3 regions of the Hydrogenophaga bisanensis genome follow, and region 1 is predicted to be linked to each of the others. Evidence: predicted binding sites of a transcription regulator. Region 1 holds the regulator's gene; each other region holds the start of a gene.
The links. The regulator sigma-54, encoded in region 1, starts transcription at its own class of promoters, with help from an activator protein. The targets are predictions, from matches to a motif close to TGGCANGNAANCTGCTTT.
Positions count from the first base shown of each region.

Region 2: ACFQNJ_RS06560 (CmpA/NrtA family ABC transporter substrate-binding protein) is a predicted target of sigma-54. The motif match lies at 5,635-5,652, and genes of this name have one in related genera.
Region 3: ACFQNJ_RS13645 (CmpA/NrtA family ABC transporter substrate-binding protein) is a predicted target of sigma-54. The motif match lies at 1,223-1,240, and genes of this name have one in related genera.

Region 1 is NZ_JBHTBX010000008.1:17,665-25,414, forward strand. Features, by position in the region: gene ACFQNJ_RS12690 (THUMP domain-containing class I SAM-dependent RNA methyltransferase) at 1-1,093, opposite strand, end outside; gene rpoN (RNA polymerase factor sigma-54) at 1,090-2,670, opposite strand; gene lptB (LPS export ABC transporter ATP-binding protein) at 2,670-3,440, opposite strand; gene lptA (lipopolysaccharide transport periplasmic protein LptA) at 3,449-4,105, opposite strand; gene ACFQNJ_RS12710 (thiol:disulfide interchange protein DsbA/DsbL) at 4,234-4,884, opposite strand; gene ACFQNJ_RS12715 (SPOR domain-containing protein) at 4,960-5,607, opposite strand; gene argS (arginine--tRNA ligase) at 5,619-7,292, opposite strand; gene ACFQNJ_RS12725 (HTH-type transcriptional regulator ArgP) at 7,320-7,750, opposite strand, start outside.
Region 2 is NZ_JBHTBX010000003.1:252,712-260,461, forward strand. Features, by position in the region: gene ACFQNJ_RS06530 (c-type cytochrome) at 1-168, opposite strand, end outside; gene ACFQNJ_RS06535 (c-type cytochrome) at 184-498, opposite strand; gene ACFQNJ_RS06540 (cytochrome D1 domain-containing protein) at 653-2,377, opposite strand; gene cobA (uroporphyrinogen-III C-methyltransferase) at 2,626-3,429, shown strand; gene ACFQNJ_RS06550 (substrate-binding domain-containing protein) at 3,489-4,181, shown strand; gene ACFQNJ_RS06555 (nitrate- and nitrite sensing domain-containing protein) at 4,234-5,496, shown strand; gene ACFQNJ_RS06560 (CmpA/NrtA family ABC transporter substrate-binding protein) at 5,910-7,097, shown strand; gene ntrB (nitrate ABC transporter permease) at 7,119-7,750, shown strand, end outside.
Region 3 is NZ_JBHTBX010000009.1:14,511-22,260, forward strand. Features, by position in the region: gene ACFQNJ_RS13645 (CmpA/NrtA family ABC transporter substrate-binding protein) at 1-1,190, opposite strand, end outside; gene ACFQNJ_RS13650 (response regulator) at 1,320-1,976, opposite strand; gene ACFQNJ_RS13655 (sensor histidine kinase) at 1,973-3,193, opposite strand; gene ACFQNJ_RS13660 (cyclic nucleotide-binding domain-containing protein) at 3,292-3,909, shown strand; gene ACFQNJ_RS13665 (Crp/Fnr family transcriptional regulator) at 3,910-4,608, opposite strand; gene ACFQNJ_RS13670 (Mpo1 family 2-hydroxy fatty acid dioxygenase) at 4,697-5,230, shown strand; gene ACFQNJ_RS13675 (2-dehydropantoate 2-reductase) at 5,227-6,216, shown strand; gene ACFQNJ_RS13680 (TerC family protein) at 6,231-7,181, opposite strand; gene ACFQNJ_RS13685 (esterase-like activity of phytase family protein) at 7,441-7,750, opposite strand, start outside.

The DNA.
Region 1 (7,750 bases):
GGGCCGCCGCCGGTACGGCCTCCGGGGGGCGAGCCCCCACCGTGAATGTGCGCGGCGCCCGGGCCGCCGAGCGCGCATCGGCCCGCTCGCGGGCGTTCTGTCCCGCCACGCCGGCCGCAGCGATACGCTCGCCATAGGGCGGATTGAGCAGCAGCACCCCCGGGCGCTCTGTCGGTGGCATGCGCTGCAAGGCATCGCCCCCGCGCAACTCGACCGCAAACGCCACGCCGGCACGCTCGGCATTGCGCTGCGCAAAATCGACCATGCGAAACGCCACATCGCTGCCAAAGACCAGCGGGTGGTGCCCGGCCGGCCATTCGCGGCGCTGCCGTGCGGCCTCATCCTTGAGGGCATGCCAGACATGAGGCTGGAAGGGCTGCAGACGCTCGAACCCGAACCGGCGCTGCAAACCGGGCGCAATCCGCAGGGCCACCTGTGCCGCCTCGATCACCACGGTGCCACTGCCGCAGCACGGATCGTAAAGAGGCGGAATGTCGTCCAGCGGCTGATCGGCGGCCGCGTCCCAGCCAGTGGCTGCGATCATGGCGGCCGCCAGGGTTTCCTTCAGGGGCGCATCGCCCTTGTCCACGCGCCAGCCGCGCTTGAACAGCGGCTCTCCGGAGGTGTCGATATAGAGGGTCGCGCTGTCGCGTGTCAGGTGGACGTAGATGCGCACATCGGGCCGCGCCGTGTCGACGCTCGGGCGCTGGCCCCGCTTGGCCCGAAAACGGTCACAGATGGCGTCCTTGACCCGAAGACCTGCAAAGTTCAGGCTCTTGAACGGGCTGTGCTGGGCAGTCACCTCGACCTTGAAGGTCTGTTCTGGCGAAAACCAGATCTCCCAGGCAACGTCACCCGCCGCGTCATACAAGGCCTGTTCGCTGTGGCAGGGGCCGTGCGAGAGCTGCACCAGCACGCGCTGGGCCAGCCGGCTGTGCAGGTTCAATTTGAGGGCGTCGCGCCAGGACCCGGTCAGCGCCACGCCGGCGCGGGGCCTGGCCACGGCATCTTCCCCCGTGATCCGCCGGACTTCGGTGGCCAGGTAATCCTCCACGCCGGCGGCGCAGGGCAAGAACAATTGCAGGGAGTTCACAGCTGTTTCCGAAGGTTGGCGGGTGCGATGCGCAGGGCCTCGCGGTATTTGGCCACAGTGCGCCGGGCGCACTCGATGCCCTGCTCCTTGAGCAGATCGGAAAGCTGATTGTCCGACAGGGGCTTGGCGGGGTCTTCGGCCGTGATGAACTGCTTGAGCAGGGCGCGAACCGCCGTGCTGGAGGCATTGCCACCGGTCTCGGTACCCAGCGAAGATCCGAAGAAGTACTTGAGTTCGTAGGTGCCGAATGGCGTGGCCATGTACTTGGCGGTGGTCACCCGGCTGATCGTGGACTCGTGCAGGCCGAGTTCGTCGGCGATCTCGCGCAGAACCAGCGGCCTCATCGCCAGCTCACCGTGCATGAAGAAGTTGCGCTGCCGCTCGACGATCGCACTGCTGACGCGCAGGATGGTGTCGAACCGCTGCTGGATGTTCTTGATGAACCAGCGGGCCTCCTGAAGGCGTTGCTGCATCGCTGCGTGACCGCCCTCGGCGTCCTTCGCGCCGCGCCCCTGTTTCAGGGCGCCGGCGTAGGCGTCCTGCAGGCGCAGGCGTGGCATCACATCCGGGTTGAGCTGCACCTTGAAGCCCCGTCCCGCGCGGCTGACGATCACGTCCGGCACGATGACATTGCGCTCGGCATCGGCAAAGCGCCGCCCCGGTTTGGGCTCCAGGGATGCAATCAGCGCCAGCCCCGACCGCACGAGGTCCTCTTCAAGACCGCACAGGGCGGCCAGCCGGCGCACATCGCGGCGAGCGATGAGTTCGGTCGGCTGCTGGCAGATGGCCAGTGCCGCCTGCGCCTGGGGACTGTTGCGCAGTTCCAGGATCTGCAGACGCAGACATTCGCGCAGATCGCGCGCACCGACACCGGAAGGGTCCATGCTGTGCAGCCAGCCCAGCGCCATCCGCAGGTACTCACCGGCCTCGTCCCGCTCCTCGGGGGCCGGGTCGGTGCCGGCGTCCGGGTACAGCTGGCGCCAGAAATCCGCAGCCAGTTCCTCGAGCGATTCGGTCAGGTACCCGTCCTCGTTGAGGGATTCGATCAGGAAGTACAGCGCGGCCTGCTCGTGCGGGTTCAGACGCAGACACCGCGCTTGGTCATGCAGGTGCGCCTGCAGCGTCACGGGTGTGCGGGCCAGATCCGCGGCACTGCGGGAGTCATCATCGTCACCCGTCCCGCGGGCGGGAGCGTCGCCGCCCCACTCGGCATCATCGGGTGCCATCTCGACGGACCCGTCGCCGTCCCAGCTTTCTTCCAGCGGACTGCTGCCGTCCGCCTGCGCCTCGATGTCCGAACCATCGTCTGAAGCAGGACCTTCGGTCGCGGCGTCGGTCTGCACCGCCTGCTCCGCGATCCGGTCACCGGCGGGCACCGGGGCATCCTGCTGCTCCAGTCCGAAGGCCTCACGGTCTGCCTGCTCGTCCCCGCGCTCCAGGAACGGGTTCTCGTCGAGCATCTGCTCGACTTCCTGGGCCATCTCCAGGGTGGACAACTGCAGCAGGCGGATCGATTGCTGGAGCTGGGGCGTGAGCGCCAGATGCTGCGAGACCCGCAGCGACAGTCCGGGTCTCATCACATCCGGAAGTGCTCGCCGAGATACACCCGACGCACATCCGCGTTGTCGATGATCTCGGCCGTCGTGCCGCTGGCCAGGACCTGGCCGTCGCTGATGATGTAGGCGTGATCGCAGATGCCCAGGGTCTCACGCACGTTGTGGTCGGTGATGAGCACACCGATGCCACGCCCCTTCAGAAAACTGATGATCTGCTGGATCTCGATCACGGCGATCGGATCGATGCCGGCAAACGGCTCATCCAGCAGGATGAAACGGGGACTGGTGGCCAGGGCGCGGGCAATCTCGACCCGACGGCGCTCCCCTCCCGACAGGGACGGTGCAGGGGAATCGCGCAAATGGTCAACGCGCAAATCCTTGAGCAGCTGGTCCAGCCTGCGTTCGATCTCGGGTACGGTCAACGCCCGGCCTTCGGCGTCCTTCTGCAATTCGAGCACCGCCCGGACGTTCTCCTGGACGGTGAGCTTGCGGAAGATGGACGCCTCCTGGGGGAGGTAACCCAACCCCAGGCGCGCGCGCCGGTGGATGGGCAACTGCTCGATACGGCGGTCATCCAGAAGGATCTCGCCACCGTCGGCGCGCAGCAGTCCGACGATCATGTAGAACGAGGTGGTTTTGCCAGCGCCATTGGGCCCGAGCAGTCCGACGACTTCCCCCTTGTCCACGGTCAACGAGACATCCTTGACCACCACGCGGCTGCCGTAGGACTTGCGCAGGTTCCGGACCTCCAGACGACTCTGGTAGGCCATCGGGGACGGCGGTGTCGACATGCCCCCCGTCACTTGCTTTTCTCTTGCAGGGACGTGCTCGGACGCAAGTTGGCCGGATCGGCCGCCGCCGGCGCCTGGGGAGGCAAGGGGTTACCCTGTGCGTCCTTCTGGATCGGGGTCAGCATGGCGCGCACACGGCCCGAGGGATTGGCGGCCGTCTTGCTGCCCGGACCACCCTTGACCGTGTAGATCTCGGTCTGGCTGTTGTAGGTGATCTGGCTGCCGACACTCTCGTCGTTGAGGAACGTCCCGCGGTAGCGGCGCATGACCGCCTGGCCGGTGAACACCACGGTTTCGGTCTGGCTCTCGTACTCGATCTTCTCGCCCTCGCCCTCGATCCACTCATCCAGACCTTCGCGCTTCTGACGGAAGAAGGCCAGTTTGCCAGGCGAACCGGTGAGCACCCCGAACTGGTTGCCGGCCGGATCCTGACGGACATCGGCACGGGCACCCCTCATGATGATGGTGCCCTTGGTGATGACCACATTGCCGGTGAAGACGCTGGTCTGCTTGACGTCGTCGTAACGCAAGGCATCGGCCTCGATGTTCATCGGCTTGTCGCGGTCGGCCAGCTCGGCCAGCGACACCGAGGGGACCAGCAATGCCGCAGCCATGACCAGCAGGGCCTGACGCGTCGCCTTGAGAGAAGGAATGAAGTGGGTCATGACTTGAGGGGGCACGATTCTTGCGATTCGTTTCATTGTAGCGGTGCCCATGCCGCCTGCACCGCCGGAGCGCACGGGCACACCCCCAAGCCGGGGGGATGTGGCACCCCCGGTACAGATCGGCAAGCTCAGCCCTTGCGGATCTCGGCGATCAGGGCGTTGGCCACCTGAACCGTACGGGGACCCTGTCCGGCCACGGTGAAGCGCCCGCCCACACCCAGGGCGGGTGTCCCTTCAATCTGGTAGGCATCCTGCAGCTGCACGGCACGGCGAGCCTTGCCGGTGACCGAGAAGGAGTTGAACAGGTCACTGAACTTCTTCTTGTCCACGCCCTGTTTGACGATCCAGTCGGTGATGGCCGACTCGGTCATCAGGCGCTGTTTGTCGACATGAATGGCGCGAAACACCTTTTGGTGCAGGCCATCGAGCTGGTCCATGGCCTCCAGCGTGTAGTAGAGGCGCTGCATGGGCACAAACGCTTCGCTGAAGGCCACCGGCACGCGCCGCGCCACCACACCGGCGGGTGCCTTTTTCTTCCAGTCCTCGAACACCGGTTCGAAGTTGAAGCAGTGGATGCAGCTGTAGGCAAAGAACTCGAGCACCTCCACCTGACCGGCCGGCGCATCGGCGGGCACGGGGCGACCGAGCTTGATGTAGTCGGAGCCCTCCTTGAAGCCGCCGATGCTGGCCTGCGCCCAGCCCGGCACCAGGGCTGCGGAAGCACCGAGCGCCAGCGCGCCGGTGGACAGGACATGACGGTGAAACTCTCGACGTTGCATTTTCAGGGACTCCTTGATGACCAGATGTTGGCTGGTTGGGGCGACGTGGCGCGCAAAAAGTTCCGCAGGCAGCGCTCAGCGCTGCACCCTGACCAGTGCGGCCTCGACCCCGTTGACCTCCAGCTGCTCACGGGTCGCGTCGGCGGCGCTGCGCTGGTTGAACGGGCCAACACGGACCCGGAACACCGGACGGCCATTCTGCTCGCGTTCGGTGACATCGGCCGCGATGCCCAGCATCGCCACCCGTGCGCGCTGGCTCTCGGCTTCCTGCTGGTTGCGGAAGGCCCCGACCTGCACAAAATAGATGAAGGGCTCCGCGGGCACGGCGGCAGACGGCGCGTCCTCCTTGCGCTGACCCTCCCGGGACTGCAGCAACTCGGCGATCGGGTCACGCGACTCGGCCTTCGGCGCTGCCGGGGCCGTGTCGGCCTCCTTGGCGGCGGGTTTGCTGTCCTCGTCGGTCTTGGGGGCCGCGGGCACCGGCGGAGGCGCCGCCGGCTTGACGCCGAGCTGGGCATTCGGATTCCAGCCCTTGTTCTTCTCGGCCTCGGCCGCATCCTGCTCGGGCTTGCGCGACAAGCCCCGATCCACAAAAGGCACCGGCACCTTGGTCACATAGACCGCCACGGCCAGCGCGATGCCCAGGCCGGCCAGCAAGCCAAGGACGAAGCCGATCAGGGTCCCCCCCTGAACCCGGCGTGACCGGGCAATGCGAATGTTCATGTCTGATCCGGTTACATCTTCTGCGGCGCGCTGACACCCAGCACGGCCAGACCATTGTGCAGCACCTGGGCCGTGGCGGCGACCAGCGCCAGACGCGCCTGCTTGACGGCCTCGTCGTCGACGAGGATGCGCTCGGCGTCGTAGTAGCTGTGGTACGCCGCCGCCAGCTCGCGCAGGTAGAAGGTCACGTCGTGCGGGGCGAAATCGGTGGCGGCCGCGCTGAGCATGCCCGGGAACTTGGCCAGCTGCAGCATCAGCGCCTGGGCCGCCGGTGTATCCAGGGCCGACAGGTCCACCTGCCCCAGGGTGTTGACGTCGCCCCCCCAGCTGGCCAGCACCGAGCAGATGCGCGCATGGGCGTACTGCACGTAGTACACCGGGTTGTCGTTGTTCTTCTGGACCGCCAGATCGACGTCGAAGGTGTACTCGGTGTCGGGCTTGCGCGAGAGCAGGAAGAAACGCACCGCATCCTTGCTGGTCCATTCGATCAGGTCGCGCAGCGTGACGTAGCTGCCGGCGCGCTTGCTGATCTTGACCTCTTCGCCGTTGCGGACCACGCGCACCATGGTGTGCAGCACGTAGTCGGGGTAGCCCTGCGGAATGCCCACACCGGCCGCCTGCAGGCCGGCACGCACCCGCGCGATGGTGCCGTGGTGGTCGGTGCCCTGAATGTTGATCACCTTGTCGAAGCCGCGCTCCCACTTGGTGATGTGGTAAGCCACGTCCGGCACGAAATAGGTGTAGGACCCGTCGCCCTTGCGCATGACGCGGTCCTTGTCGTCGCCGTAGTCGGTGGTCTTGAGCCACAGGGCGCCGTCCTGCTCGTAGGTCTTGCCGGCCTCGCGCAGCTTCTGCACCGTGGCGTCGACCTTGCCGCTGGTGTAGAGGCTTGACTCCAGGTAGTAGTTGTCGAACTTGACGGAAAAGGCCTTGAGGTCCAGGTCCTGCTCGTGACGCAGGTAGGCCACGGCAAAGAGGCGGATGTCGTCCAGCGCATCCGGATCACCGCTGGCGCTGAATTCGCGGTCGTCGGAATGCACCGTCTTCTTCGCCAGGTAGTCGTTGGCGATGTCCTGGATGTAGTCGCCGTTGTAGGCGGCCTCCGGCCACTGCTCGTCGCCGGGCTTGAAGCCCTGGATGCGCAGCTGCGTGCTGGTGGCCAGCGTGCCGATCTGCACGCCCGCGTCGTTGTAATAGAACTCGCGGTAGACCTCCCATCCCTGGGTCTCGTACAGGTTGCAGATGGCATCGCCCAGGGCGGCCTGACGGCCGTGCCCCACGTGCAGCGGACCCGTGGGGTTGGCGGACACGAATTCGACCATCAGGCGGCGGCCGTTGGACGGCTGGCAGCCGAATCGGGCGCCCTCGGCCAGGACCTCGCGCACGATCTGCTGCTTGGCCTCGGGCTTGAGGCGGATGTTGATGAAGCCGGGGCCGGCGATCTCGATATCGGCCACCCATTGCTGGTAGACCGGCAGCGCCAGCAGCGCCGCCTTGAGCTGATCGGCCACCTGGCGGGGATTGGCCTTGAGCGGCTTGGCCAGCTGCATGGCGGCGGTGACGGCGAAGTCACCGTGCGCGGCCACCTTGGGCGATTCGAAGGCGGCCTTGTCACCGGCGCCGGGGGCCAGTTGTTCGAGCGAGGCGGCCAGGCCCGCCAGCAATTCCTGTTTGATCTTGAGCATGGGGCAGGATTTTAGGTTCTCGGCGCCTCAGGCCGTCCGCAAGTGTTCCCGAGCGGCCGCCTTGACAGCGGCCGTCAGTCGCTGGGCCGACACCGGCTCACGTGCCCAGTGCTGCCAGTACAGCGCCACATCCACCGTGGCATCGGGCAGCACCTCGACCAGGCCTGGCCTGCCCGACAGGCTTTGCTCGGGCACCATGCCCCAGCCCAGACCCAGTTCGATGGCACGCTCGAAGGCATCCACGGCCGGTGCGAAATGGCGGGGGTAGTTCGGCTGTCGCAGGCCGAAGTGCTGCAGCAGGAACGCGTCCTGCAGCGCATCCTTGCGATTGAAGATGATGGCGGGATGGGCCAGCAGCTTGTGTGGCGAAACCGCGCCGCGTGACGTTCGGCAGCGCTGCACCACCGCCGGGGCGGCCACACAGCGGTAGCGCATGATGCCCAGCGGCTCGGCCACAC
Region 2 (7,750 bases), on a different contig from region 1:
GAGCGCAGGGCCAAGGCCACCGGTCAGGCGCATGCCGTGGCAAGAGCCGCAGTCCTGCCGCACCATGCGCACCAGCTCGCGCGAACGCAAGGCATCGGGTGCGGACTGCGCGAGAGCCAGCACAGGCCCCAGCAAGAGCGCAGACAGGACAGCAGAGAAGCGGAGCACGGCATGCCTCCCGGATCAGGACTTGAGGATCACCGCGATGGCGTCCTTGAGGTCCTGGTCGGCGATCTTGTCCGGCCCATTGGGCGACATGGGGATGGGCTCAAACACACCCGATCCACCCTTGCGCACCTTGTCGAAGAGTTGCGCGGAGGCGTCCTTGCCCTTGTACTTGGCCGCGATGTCCTTGAACGACGGCCCGACCAACTTCTTGTCCTTGGCATGGCAAGCCATGCACCCGGACTTGGTCAGAGCCGCTTCACCGTCGGCGAAGGCAGCGCCGGAGCCGAATGCCAAGAACGACGCCAGCAACAGCAGATTCATTTTTTTCATCTGAAACTCCAGAAGTTACGTAGCGGAGACGAAGTGCCTCAAACCCAGGGTGCGGTGGAACCGGCTTTGCCGGGCCACTCGCACCGTCCCCCCTCGAAACGCCGCAGGCGCGCCACGGAGGGGGGAAGCCGTGTCAGCGGCGCAGGGGGGAGACTCAATAAACGTCGTGCTGGGTGTTGTGCACGTTGAAGTGGCCCGTCGGCGTGATCAGGCGCGGATCCTTGATCACGGCCTTGAGCTTGAGGGTCTTGTCATCGACCACCACCAGCGCGCTCTCCTTGTTCTTGGCGCTCCACACCGCGAACCAGACCTCGTCGCCAGCCTTGTTGTATTCAGGCTGCACCACGCGCTTGGCACCGTCGTCCTTGAGGCCCGCCCACTCGGCGATCGGCAGCACGGTGTAGCCCTTCTCGAGGTTGTTGATGTCGTACACCGCGACCGACTGGGAGATCTTCGGATCCGGGTTGAGCGGGGTGTCCGAGTACAGGTGCTTGCTCTTCGGATGGCTCTTGATGAACAGCGCACCGCCACCCTGGCCGGTCAGTGTCTGCACCACCTTCCAGGCGTTCTTGGGGTGCTTGACCGGATCGGTGCCGATGAGCGCGATGGTCTCGTCACCCAGGTGGCCGGTGGACCAGACCGGTCCGTACTTCGGATGGTTGAAGTTGGCGCCGCGGCCCGGGTGCGGGATCTTGCCCACGTCGATCAGCTTGGTCAGCTTGCCTTCCTTCAGATCCACCGCCGCGATCTTGTTGCTGTTGTTGGCCGCCACCATGAAGTAGCGCTTGGACGAGTCCAGGCCGCCGTCGTGCAGGAAGCGTGCGGTGCCGATGGTGGTGACCTTCAATGCATCGATGTTGGAGTAGTCCACCAGCAGGGTCTGGCCGGTTTCCTTGACGTTGACCACGAACTCGGGCTTGAAGTGGCTGCCCACGATGGAGGCCACGCGCGGCTCGGGGTGGTACTCCTGCTTGTCCACGGTGTTGCCGCGGGTCGAGACGATCTTCAGCGGCTCCAGCGTGTCGCCGTTCATGATGACGAACTGCGGCGGCCAGTAGGTGCCGGCGATCGCGTACTTGTCTTCAAAGCCCTTGTACTTGCTGGTCTCGACCGAGCGGGCCTCCAGGCCGGTGCGGATCTCGGCCACGTTGTCGGGCTTCTCCATCCACAGGTCGATCATGTTGATCTTGGCGTCGCGGCCGATCACGAACAGGTAGCGCCCCGAGGCCGACAGACGCGAGATGTGCACCGCGTAGCCGGTCTTGACGATGTTGATGATCTGCTTGGTGTCACCGTCGATCAGGGCCACCTCGCCCGTGTCGCGCAGCGTCGTCGAGAAGATGTTGCTGATGTTGTAGTTGTTCATCTTCTTCTTCGGCCGCTTCTCCGGTGGCACGATGACCTTCCAGGTGGCCTTCATGTCATCCAGGCTGTATTCCGGCGGCGTGGGGGCATCGTGCTGGATGTAGCGCGCCATGATGTCCACTTCCTTCTCGGTCATCTCGCCGCTGGTCTGCCAGTTGGGCATGCCGGCCGGAGATCCGTAGGCGATGAAGACCTTGAGGTAGTCGGTGCCCTTGCCCACCGTGATGTCCGGCGTCAGCGGCTTGCCGGTGGCGCCCTTGCGCAGCACGCCGTGGCAGCCGGCGCAGCGCTCGAAGTAGATCTTGCGGGCCACGTCGAACTCGGCCTGCGTCATCGGCGGTGCCTTGGGATTGGTCGCCTGATACATCGGCTCGTTGGCCAACGGCGATCCGCCCGCCTGATAGTTCGCCTCAGGGGCACTGATCTTCTTGTCTGCCGTCTGTGCAAAGGCACCGGTGCCCACCAGGGCAGCCATGGCCAGCGTGGTCAGGCGGATGATCGTTCGGGATTTCATGGGTTCTCTCTCCGTCGTGGATCAGCTTTGGAGGTGGCCGTCCCTGATTGGTCCGTGGCCCCGTTCGCCCGGCCGCTGTCCAGGACGCTTGGCGAACGGGCACATCGTCTTCCTCGCCCATGACCCTGTCCTTGAACCAGTTCAAGGACGATGGTGCGTTGCAAAAGAACAATGGTCCCCACCACGAGGAACCGGAGAAGACCATGAGCCTGATCGAATGCCGTGACCTGCTGGCCCCTGCCGGCGGGATGGATGAATCCCCTGGCATGCGGTCGGGCTGCGTCACCCTGGTGGGCGCCGGCCCGGGTGATCCGGAACTGCTCACCGTCAAGGCTGCCCGCGCCCTGGGCGCTGCACGCCTGGTGCTGTACGACCACCTGGTCAGCCCCGCCGTCCTTGACCTGCTGCCCCCGGACGCCGAACGCATCTATGTGGGCAAGGAGTCCTCCCGCCATACGCTGCCGCAGGCTTCCATCATTGAACTGATGGTGCGGCTGGCCCGCAGCGGCCGGGCTCTGGTGCGACTCAAGGGAGGCGATGGCTACATCTTCGGGCGTGGCGGCGAAGAAGCGCAGGCGCTGGCCGAGGCCGGCATTCCGTTTCAGGTGATTCCCGGACTGACCGCCGCCCAGGGGGCATCCGCCTCGACCGGCATCCCGCTGACCCACCGCGACCATGCCTGCGCCCTCGTGCTGGCCACGGGCCACCTGCGCGACGGCCAGGGTCTGGACATGGACTGGGCGATGCTGGCCCGGCCCCGGCAGACCATCGTCCTGTACATGGGCGTCAACAACCTGCCTGAAATCTGCCGCCAGCTGATGGCGCATGGCCTGGCGGGGCAGACGCCCGCCGCGCTGGTCGAGAAGGCCACGCTGCCCCAGGAGCGCTGCATCACCGGCACGCTGGCGGAGCTGCCCGCACTCGCACTGCGCCACCAGGTGAGGCCACCAGCCCTCATCATGATCGGTGGCGTCGTGACCTTGCGCAGCCAGCTTCACCCGGCCAGCATCACCGAACCAGCGCCGGCACAGGCCATCCATGCCGTCGCCTGATATCTGAAAGAACGGGATCCGGCAGGCCGGATCACACGGGGTTTGGTACGCTTTGACGCATGGCGACCACACTGACCCTCATTTCCTCCATGGCCACCAAGGCCCTGCTGGCCGACCTGACGGCCCAGTTCAGCCGGCAGCACCCGGACATCACCGTCCAGGTCGAGTCGGTGGGCGGTGTCGACGCCGCCAGACGCGTGCAGTCCGGCGAACGTTTTGACGTCGTGGCCCTGGCCTCCAACGCGATCGAACAGTTGCTGGGCGAAGGCCACTTGGTGCCGGGCAGCCGGGTCGACATGGTCCGCTCGGGCGTGGCCATGGCCGTCAAGGCCGGTGTCCCGCACCCGGATGTCGGCAGCGAAGAAACCCTGAAGCAGGCCGTGCTGGCGGCACCCACCCTCGGCTACTCCACCGGCCCCAGTGGCGTGCAGCTGGCCCGTCTGTTCGAGCGCTGGGGCATTGCCGACCAGATCCGTGACCGCATCGTGACCGCCCCGCCCGGGGTGCCCGTGGGGTCGCTGGTGGCCAAGGGCGAAGTCGCACTGGGCTTCCAGCAGCTGAGCGAACTCATGAACCTGCCGGGCATCGATGTGCTGGGTGGCTTGCCCGAAGCCATCCAGATCGTCACCACCTTCTCGGCGGCGCGCGGTGCGCACAGTGCGTCACCAGCGGTTGCGGACGCGCTGCTGGCTTTTCTGTCATCCCCCGCCACCATGGCGATCAAGCGCCAACACGGCATGGACCCTGCCTGAGCAGGTCTCAGGCGGCACGAATGTTGCTGCACGGGGGAAACATCCATGCCCCATGAAGCCCGGTCTGCGCTTTCTCATTGCCGCCAAACGTTGCGAGATCACCGAACTTGACCAGCTGGCGCGCACCAGCGCCCTGGTCGAGTCGGTGGCCAGGCTCATCCACGAACTGCAGCGCGAGCGAGGTCTTTCCAACCTTTACCTGGCCTCATGCGGGCGGCGCTGGGCCGACGAGCGCAGCAGCCAGATCGGCAGAAGCGACGCGGCGCAAGCCGGGGTATTGGCCTGTTTCGACGATCTGGACACCGAGGACGGCGCCCTGCGGCTGGGCGCGCGGCTGCACGCCCGCATCGCTTACGCCCTGCAGGGACTGGACGCCCTGGTCACCTTGCGCCAACGGATCGACGCCCAGGCCACCAGCCCGGCGCAGGCATCGGCCGATCTCGCGCGGCTGATCAGCGCCCTGCTCGCGGTCGTCTTCGAAGCCGCCGACAGTGCCACCGAGCCACTCATTTCCCGACGCCTGGTGGCCCTGTTCAACTTCATGCAGGGCAAGGAGTTCGCCGGCCAGGAACGGGCCACCGGATCGGCCATGTACGCCGCAGGCGAGCCCGACATTCAGGGGCAGCAACGACTGCTGCACCTGATCGACTCGCAAGAGCGCTGTCTGCAGACCTTCGGCGAGTTTGCCAGCCCGGCGATGTGGGCGCGCTGGCTGTCGGCACCGCAAGCCGAGGACTTGGTCCGCCTGGAGCGCATGCGGCGGATCGTCAGCACCACGCCGCCCGGGCAACCCTTGTGCGGCGCCAACAGCCAGGACTGGTTTGATGCCTGCACGTCTCGCATCGACACGATGAGGCGCATTGAAGAGGCGCTGGTGGCCGAGCTGCTGGGACTTTGCCGGGAGCGGACCGCCTGTGCCAGGCTCGAACTGGAGCAGCTGCAGGCTGCCACCCCCAGCGCAGGACCCGATGCCGACTTCTTCTCCCGGCCGACACCGACCGACCTGGCCGCATCGGACAAGGCGGACAGTGAACACGCCTATGGTCACCAGCTGGGCCGATCGATGCTGGACCTGGTGCAGGATCAGGCCCGACGGCTTCAGGCGATGGAGGACGAACTAGAAACCGTGCGCTCCAGTCTTCATGAGCGCAAGCTGATCGAGCGGGCCAAGGGGCTGCTGATGGCACACCGCCAGCTCAGCGAGGAGGCGGCCCACAAGACGATGCGCCAGATGGCCATGAGCCAGAACCGTCGCCTGGTGGAGGTGGCCGAGGCGGTGCTGGCCATGGCCGACGTGCTCCCCTCGCCGCGGTAAACGCGGGAGTCCAAAGCGCGTGCTGCAGCGCACCAAAAGCAGCACTCAAGAACGGCTGCCCGGCCCATTCGCACCAGCTTGGGGCGAACGTGCCCCCGCGATGGGCCGCCAAGGCCTTCAGGTGACCTGAATCGCGGCTGGCACGATAAGTGCTGAGCATGTGGCAAGGGCGACCTGCCAACGGCGGCAGATCTCCCCGACATCTTTCCTGACACGGACAACGGCGTCCATTTCCAGCTGCCACGCGCAGCCGCGGAAATGGACGCCGTTGCGCTTTCAGGACCCGTTTCTTCTCTGCCCCACAGGAGCCTGCCATGACCGCTGTCACCCCCGCAAGCGATTCCACCCGCAACGAGGCACATGACAAAACCGCCAGCGGCACCAGCCGCCGCGCATTCATCCGACACGGCGCAATGGCCGCCACCTACTTCTCCACCCTGGGCCACAGCGGCGTCTGGGCCGCCGGCTCTGACGCGCCGGAGAGGACCGAGGTCAAGATCGGTTTCATCCCGCTGACCGACTGCGCCAGCGTGGTGATGGCCAGCGTGCTGGGCTTCGACAAGAAATACGGCGTGACCATCGTGCCGACCAAGGAGGCGAGCTGGGCCGGCGTGCGCGACAAGCTGGTCAACGGCGAGCTGGACCTGGCCCATGTGCTGTACGGTCTGGTCTACGGCGTTCACATGGGGACCGCCGGCCCGAAGAAAGACATGGCGGTGCTGATGAGCCTGAACAACAACGGCCAGGCCATCACCCTGAGCAAGGCGCTGGCCGACAAGGGCGCGGTGGACGGCCCCTCGCTGGCCAGGTTCATGGCCGCGAACAAGCGCGAATACAGCTTCGCCGGCACCTTCCCCACCGGCACGCACGCCATGTGGATGCACTACTGGCTGGCGGCGGCCGGCATCAACCCGCTCTCGGGCGCCAAGCTGATCACCGTGCCGCCGCCGCAGATGGTGGCCAACATGCGCGTGGGCAACATGGACGGCTTCTGCGTCGGCGAACCCTGGAACCACCGCGCCATCATGGACGGCATCGGGGTGACGGCCAACACCACCCAGGACCTCTGGAAAGACCACCCGGAGAAGGTGCTGGGCACGACCGCCGACTTCGTCAAGAAATACCCCAACACCACGCGCGCCGTGATGATGGCCGTGCTCGAAGCCAGCCGCTGGATCGACGCCGGCCTGCAGAACAAGCTGAAGATGGCCGAGACGGTGGCGCAGAAGGCCTACATCAACACCGGTGTCGATGCCATCAACCAGCGCATCCTGGGCCGCTACCAGAACGGCCTGGGCAGGACCTGGGACGACCCGAACCACATGAAGTTCTTCAACGACGGCAAGGTCAACTTCCCCTACCTCTCGGACGGCATGTGGTTCCTCACGCAGCACAAGCGCTGGGGCCTGATCAAGAGCCACCCCGACTACCTGGGCATCGCCAAGCAGATCAACCAGATCGAGCTGTACAAGTCGGTCGCTGGCGCCATGGGCATCAGCGTGCCCAAGGACCCGATGCGCAGCAGCAAGCTGATGGACGGCGTGGTCTGGGACGGCAAGGACCCCGCCAGGTACGCGGATTCATTCGCCATCAAGGCCTGAGCCTTCACCAGGAGAACCAACATGGTTGCCGCTGTCTTTCATTCCCCGCTGGAGGCGCCCGCCGCCGGCCCCGACCTGCCGCCTGTCGCCAAAGCCATGACCGCATCCACGCCGACCGCGACCGCCGCACCGGCCGCCAAGAAGCCAACGCGAGACTTCCGCAGCTTCTGGCTGACGGTGGTGCCCCCGGTGCTGGGCTTGGCCCTGCTGGTCCTCATCTGGCACCTGATCGCTTCATCCTCAGGCAGTGGCATCCCCAAGCCGGCCGAAACCTGGGCACAGGCGGTGCAGGTGTTTTCCGACCCGTTCTACCGCAACGGCCCCAACGACCAGGGCGTAGGCTGGAACGTGCTGGCCTCGTTGCAGCGCGTGGCCATCGGCTTCGGTCTGGCCGCGCTGGTGGGCATTCCGGCCGGCTTTGCCATCGGTCGCTCGGTGTTCCTCAGCCGCATGTTCAACCCGCTCATCAGCCTGCTGCGCCCGGTCTCGCCGCTGGCCTGGCTGCCCATCGGCCTGCTGGTGTTCAAGGGCGCCAACCCGGCCGCCATCTGGACCATCTTCATCTGCTCGATCTGGCCCATGGTCATCAACACCGCGGTGGGCGTGCAGCGCGTGCCGCAGGACTACATGAACGTGGCCCGCGTGCTCAACCT
Region 3 (7,750 bases), on a different contig from region 1:
TGGGTCAGCATCCACACCGCCATGCTCTGCCAGGGCATGGGGTCGAAGTCCGCGCGGTCAGGCACGTTCTGGATCTTGCCCATGCCATCGGCAAACTTGCCCGTCAGCACCTGCTGCAGCACCACCTCGGGCTGGTTGAGGTACTGCGCCGGGGCAATTACCTTGGCGATCAGTTCGCGGTTTTTGGGCTGGCGCGCCATGGCCGCAGCGGTCAGGACCGATCGGTACAGCGCCGCGAAGGTGTTCGGGTTCTTCTGGATGAACTCCGCCGTGGTGCCAAAGGCGCAGCAGGGGTGACCATTCCACAGGTCCTTGGTCAGGGTGTGGATGTAGCCCACCTCTTCATAGACCGCGCGCTGGTTGAACGGGTCCGGACCCAGGAAGCCGTCGATGTTGCCGGCGCGCAGGTTGGCCACCATCTCGGGTGGCGCGATGACCCGCAGTTGCACATCGGTGTCGGGGTTCAGGCCGTGCTCGGCCAGGAAGTAGCGCAGCAGGAAGTTGTGCATCGAATATTCGAACGGGATGCCGAACTTGAAGCCCTTCCAGTTCTTCGGATCGCGGTTGTCCTTGTGGCGCACCGACATCGTGATCGCCTGACCGTTGATGTTCTGGATCGTCGCCACGTTGGTGGGCACCGCCGTGGATCCCAGCCCCAGGCTCATGGCCAGCGGCATGGGCGAGAGGAAGTGCGAAGCGTCGTATTCCTTGTTGATCACCTTGTCGCGGATCAGCGCCCAGCCCGCCGTCTTGGTCACCTCGACATTCAGACCTTCCTTCTTGTAGAAGCCCAGCGGGTGGGCCATGATCAGCGGCGTGGCACAGGTGATCGGGATGAAGCCGATCTTCAGGTCGGTCTTCTCCAGCGTGCGCTTTTCCTGGGCCATCGCCTGCAGGCTGGCCACCGGCAGTACGCTGGCGATCGCGGCCATGGCCGTGTTCTTGCCCACCGCCCGCAGGAAGCGGCGGCGCTGCTCGTCGTGCGGGAAGATGGCCTTGACCAGCGTCGCTTCGATGAACTCGTTGCTGTAAGCCTCGAACTCGGCGCTCTCGCTGCGCTGGCGCAGCACGCGCGCCGCCTCATCGGCCGCCACCTCGGCATGGTGATCGGCCACGGTGTGGTCGCGACCGCAACTGCACTTCATCATCAGGGGACGGTCGGCGTTGTAGGGATCGAAGAACTCGGACATGGCACACCTCGTTGGTTGATGACGAGGTGTTCATTGCAAGCAACGGGCCAGGTATGGGCCAGCTGTGGGCCAGTTCAGACATCGACCGGCAAATCACCGACGGAATGACCACACCGTGTAGGGCTGGCCCTACAAAGCGGCGGGTCTGGCGTGCCGCTCAGCGTAGATCGCCAGCTCCACATCGTTCTTGGTGCCGGTTTTCTCCAGGATGCGGGCGCGGTAGGTGCTCACGGTGTTGGGCGCCAGTCCTAGCTGTGCACCAATTTCGGTCACGGTCAGGCCCTGCGTGAGCAGCCGGTAGACCTGATGCTCACGGTGCGACAAGGCCTCCGGCCCGGCGCGCGTGTCGCTCCGGCCCACCGCCGACGCCAGCGCTTCGGCGGTGGCGGGTGTCACGTACATCCCCCCGGACGCGACCTTGCGCACCGCGGCGAGCATGTCGTCCGGATCGGCACTCTTGTGCAGATAGCCCGCCGCCCCCATGCGGATGCACCGCACCGCGTACTGGCGCTCGGGATAGGTGCTGAGCATGAGCACCGGCAGGGTCGGATGGGCCTTGCGCAGGCGCTGCAGCACGTCGATGCCGTCCCGCCCGGGCATGGCCACGTCCAGCAACACCAGCTCCAGCCCGTGGCGACCGCCCAGGGCCTCCACCTGGGCCAGCACCTGCTCGCCGTCCGGCGCCTCGGCCACCACCTGCACCTCGGGCGCATCGGCCAGCACCTGCTTGAGTCCCTCGCGCACGATGCGGTGGTCATCCCCGATGAGGACACGAATCGCCGTCATGCGACGCTTCCTTCGGGCGATGGCACCGGCAACTGCACGCGCAGCCGCATGCGGGTGCCTTCGCCCGGTGTGCTGACGATGTCCAGGCGGCCGCCGAAGTGGCGCGCCCGCTCCCGCATGCCCATGATGCCGTAGGCATCGGCCGCCTCGAAGGCCTGCGGCGGCGCGCCCACACCGTCGTCCTCCACGGTCATCTGCAGCTCGTCGCCCTGGCGGCCGATGTCAATGCGCAAGTGCGCAGCACGGGCATGGCGTCCCACGTTGCTGAGCATCTCCTGGAAGATGCGGAACACGGCCATGGCCATCGGCTCGGGCAGCGCCAGCCCCTCATCCACCGTCATGCACCAATCCAGTGCCAGCTCGGCAGACGCGGCGAACTCCTGGGCCTGCCACTCCAGGGCAGCCCACAGGCCCTGGTGGTCCAGGATGCTGGGACGCAAGTCGGTGATGATCCTGCCCACGTTGTCCACCGCCGTTTCGATCAGGCGACTCATGTTCTGGCACTTGCAGCGCATGCGGCTGCGCATGTCGTCGGCCTCCTGCGGGGTGCGGGCGGCCTGCTCGGACAAGCGCCTGTCCAGCCAGTTGACGTCCATCTTCATGGCCACCAGCAGGCTGCCCAGTTCGTCGTGCACCTCGCGGGCGATGCGGGTGCGCTCCTCCTCGCGCACCATCTCGGCGCGGGCGGCCAGCTCGCGCAGCTGGTGCAGCGCGGTTTCCAGCTCGGCAGTGCGCTCCCTCACCCGCTGCTCGAGTTCGTCCTTGGCCCGGTGCAGGGCGTCGGCAGCCCGGCGGCGCTCGGTGATGTCGACAAAGGTCACCACCGCCCCCCGCACCTGCCCGCCATCGATGATCGGATGGCTCGAGTACTCGACCGCCATGGCCGTACCGTCCCGCCGCCAGAACACCTCGCTGTCGATGCGGCAAGGCACACCACGGCGAAAGGCGTTGAAGATCGGACACTCGGCCTCCGGATACGGGCTGCCGTCAGCGCGCGCATGGTGGGTCAGATCGTGCATGTTGCAGCCGATCAGTTCCGCCGGCTCATACCCGATCAGCCGCGCACCCGCCGGGTTGATGAACACGCAGCGCCCGTCCAGGTCCACCCCGTACACCCCTTCACCGGTGGACGCCAGCAGCAGCCCCAGCGTCTCGCGCCAGGCGGGCGCGGTCAGGGGTTCGCCGCGGTCCAGCGCGGCCGGCAAATTCAGGCTCATGTTCGGGTGTTAGCAAGCCATGTGCCACACGCGTGCAAATCCTCAGCGCCAAAACCGCCGTCGAAAGGCACAATCAAGGGATACCGCTCTCACCCCCCATGTCCCTGTTCGACAAGTTCATCGGCAACCGCCATGCCCCGCAGAACCGCACGGCGGCGCAGCGCCATGCGGCCGTGGACCGCTCCGAAAGCGCGCATGCAGCGGCTCACCTGCTGCGCGCGCCCACCGCCCTGATGCAGCTGGGCGAGGCCGAGGCCATGACGGTGGTGGGCTTCATGCAACCCCACCGCTACCCGGCGGGCACCACCATCATCCGTCAGGGCGAGACGACCGACACCGGCTTCATGGTCCTGGTGCTGGATGGCGAAATCACGGTCGAGACCATTGCGGCGCGGCGCACCGAGCCGGTCACGCTGACCGTCCTCGGACCCGGCAGCCTCATCGGCGAAATGTCCCTGGTCGACGGCGGAGCACGCTCTGCTTCCTGCGTGGCCAGCAGCGACGTCAAGTGCGCCGTCCTCACGCGCGACGCGCTGGAAGCGCTGATCCTGGAAGAGCCGGCCACCGCCGCCAAGCTCATGACCGCCGTGGCCCAGCGGCTGGCCGAACGCCTGCGCGACAGCGGCCACAAGCTGCGCATCTACAGCCAGCTGGTGCAGTCGATGCAGGAGGAGATCGACGCCCTGATGCCCACGCCGGACACGCGCCCACGCTGATCAACCAGCCCCCCGGATCGGGTCGAGCAACTCGATCTCGCCATAGTGCAGACGCAGGGCACCGCGCGCTTCCAGCTGCTTGAGCGCGCGGTTGACCGACTGGCGGCTGACGCCCAGCATGTGGGCCAGGGTCTCCTGCGCCACCCGCACCCGACGCCGTGCCGTGTCGCGACTCCCATAACCCATGGCCTGCAGGCGCAGGCGGCGCAACACGCGCTCCTCCAGCGGCAGCTGGGCCAGTTCCTCGAGCACCACGAAACTCACCCGCAGCTTGCGGCAGGCCAGCCGGGCAATGTCGCGCCAGTGCCCGGGCTCCCGCTCCAGCCACGACAGCAAGCCTTCGCGCGGCACCACCAGCACCTGGCTGGCCACCTCGGCCACCGCGTCATGGGTGCGGGGCAGACCATCGATCATGGAAATCTCGCCGAACCACTGGTACGGCTCCAGATAGGCCAGCACGGCCGCCTGGCCCTCGATGTCATGGGCGCCGACCCGCAGGGCCCCGGCGGTGACGCAGCACAGGCCGTCGGCCTGCCCGCCCCGGGCAAACAAGGGTTCTCCGGGGGCCAGGCGTCGCAGATGCCCCATCTCCCGCAGGGCCTGCTGGAAGGCAGCGGGACAGCCGGCAAACCAGTCGTCGGTCTGCAGGGCTGCCAGCAGCGCTGCCGGCACAGGAAGTTGCGCGTCCGAAGGGCCCATGAAGATTGACTCGACTTTGTCGGGATTCTGACAGACGATGCGTCCTGTTGCCGGCATCCTAGCGGCCCATAACTACCCGGAGACAGCCATGACACCGTCCACCAGCCTGCTGGTCCAGTACGCACGTTACCACCGCGATCCGCGCAACATCGCCACGCACTACGTGGGCATTCCCCTGATCGCCTTCGCCATCGGCGTGCTGCTGGCGCGCCTGCAGATGCCCGTCGGCGGCATCTCGGTGGGTGTCCATCAGGTGGTCTGGGCGCTCGTGGCCCTGTGGTACCTCCGGCAGGGGGTGTCCACCGTCACCCTGTCCAGCATCGCCGCCACCGGCATCCTCGTCGCCCTGGCCCACCCGTTCGGTCAGGCCCCCCTCACGACCTGGCTGCTGGCCGGGCCGGGGAGTTTCGTGGTGGGCTGGATCTTCCAGTTCGTCGGCCACTTCTGGGAAGGCCGCAAGCCCGCCTTTGTCGACGACATCCGCGGCCTGCTGGTCGGCCCGATGTTCGTGGTCGCGGAAGTCTGGTTCATGCTGGGTGGCGGGCGGCCACTGCAGGAGCAGATCCACCGCGAGGCCGGTCCCGTGGCCCGCCAGACCCCGCGACGGACGCAGGGCGCATGACGGCCGTCCCCCATGTGCTGGTGATGGGTGCCGGCAGTGTCGGCTGCCATGTCGGTGGCTGCCTGCAGCTGGCCGGCGCCACGGTGCATTTCGTCGGGCGCCCCCGGGTGATCGGCGACCTGCATGCCCGTGGCCTGCGCCTGACCGACCGGGATGGCCGCGACCAGCACCTGTCGCCATCGGTCCTGCGCCTGCACCTGCAGGTGCCCTCCGATGCGCAACCTGACCTGGTGCTGTTGTGCGTCAAGAGCGGCGCCACCGAAGACGCAGCACGGGAGCTGGCGCGCGAGCTGCCGGCGGGCACCCCGGTGCTGAGCCTGCAGAACGGCCTGAACAATGCCGTGAAGGCGGCCGGTGTGGCCCCGACGCTGACCTGGCTGGCCGGCATGGTCCCCTTCAACATTACCGAACTGGGACCGGGCCACTTCCACCGGGGCACCGACGGCCGCCTGGCCGCCCAGAACCATGCCTGCCTGCAAGCCCTGACCGACCTGTTCGAGAGCGCCGCCCTGCCCCTGGACCTGCACGCCGACCTGCGGCCGGTGCAGCTGGGCAAGCTGCTGCTGAACCTCAACAACCCGGTCAACGCCCTGTCGGGCCTGCCGCTGCGCGCGCAGTTGCTCAGCAGCAAGCACCGCCGGCAGTTGGCCGACCTCATGCGCGAAGCGCTGGACCTGATTCGGCTGGACGGCACCGAACCGGCCCGGCTCACCCCGTTGCCCTGGGACGTGCTGATCGCGGTACTGCGCCTGCCCACCCCGCTGTTCCGGCTGGTGGCCAGCCGCATGCTCAAGATCGACCCGAAGGCGCGATCGAGCATGGCGGACGACCTGGCCGCCGGGCGCCCCACCGAGATCGACGCCCTCAGTGGCGAAATCGTCCGCCTGGCCAGCCGACTGGGGCGCACCGCCCCGCTGAACATGAACATGGTGGCCCATGTGCGGGCGCTGGAAGGTGCCCCCACATCGCCACCATCAAGCCACTGAAAGCGCTCGGATGATCAGGTGTTCGGCGCGGTCTTGGCGCTCCAGATCATGGTGATGGCCAGGATGCCGAGCACCACGCCCAGCGACACCGCCACCGGGATCTTGAAGATGTCGATCAGCATCATCTTGGTACCGATGAACACCAGGATCACCGCCAGACCGTAGTTGAGCAGGTGGAAGCGGCTGGCCGCGGCCTGCAGCAGGAAGAACATGGCGCGCAGACCAAGGATGGCGAACACGTTGCTGGTCAGCACGATGAACGGATCCTTGGTGATGGCGAAGATGGCCGGGATCGAGTCCACCGCGAAGATCACGTCGGTCAGGCCCACCATGGCGATCACCATCAGCAGGGGCGTGGCGATCTTCTTGCCATTCTCGATGGTGAAGAACTTCTCGCCGTCGTAGTGCTTGCTCACCGGCATCAGCTTGCGCAGCAGCTTCAGGGCCGGGTTGTCGTCCAGGCTCTCTTCCTTGCCGGCGGCCCACCACATCTTCACGCCGGTCAGGATCAGGAAGGCGCCGAAGACATACAGGATCCAGTGGAACTGCTCCAGCAACCAGGCACCCACCAGGATCATGATGGTGCGCAGCACGATGGCGCCCAGGATGCCGATCATCAGCACCCGCTTCTGGAAGGCCGGCGGCACCGCGAAGTAGGTGAAGATCAGCAGGAAGACGAAGATGTTGTCCACCGCCAGGCTCTTCTCGATGAGATAGCCGGTCAGGAACTCCAGCGATTTCTCGTTGGCGATCTGCGTGGAGCCGGTGGTGTCCTTGATGGCCCACCACAGCAGGCCGTTGAACAGAAAGCTCACCGCCACCCAGGCGATGGACCAGTTGAGGGCTTCCTTGACGCCCACCTCGTGCGCACCCTGCTTCTTGAGGACAACGAAGTCGACGAACAGGGCCACGAGCACGAAGGCCACAAACGTGGCCCACAGCCATGCGGGAGCGATGGTTTCCATGAACAGAACCTTTTGATGGAATGGTGTTGACGGACGAACACCCTCCAAGGTCTTGCCAGGGCCTGGCGGGGCGCTAGGCCTGGGGATCCGGCCACCCGACGGTGGCGTACTGACGGAAGCCCCGACGACATCACCGGCGGGGCGGCGACGCGTTGACTACTCCCCTTGATGGGAAAGGCGATTGTGGGGGCGCACCCCTGTCCCCACAATCAGAAAGATCTTCCGGTTTTTTCTGAAGGTCAGCGACCAACACCCATGTTCAGTGCGTTGCCGGTGGTACATGCACCTCGAACACGATGAACAGGTTGCGCTGCCGCTGCGAGAAGTTGTTGTCTGCCACCAGCACCAGCGTCCGGTGACCGTTGTCCAGCGTTGGCCCCCAGCTGATGCCCTCGATGTTGTCCATGTACACCCCCTGGAAGACCGGTGGCAGCTCCAGCAACAGCTCGCGGGTCATGGGGACCACGGCCGCGTCTGCCAGACGTTCCACCGTCTGCACGTCGGTGGTGAGACCTGGCCGGATGCTGGTGTGGACCAGGCGGATGGTGTTGCCAGCCCCGGGCACGTAG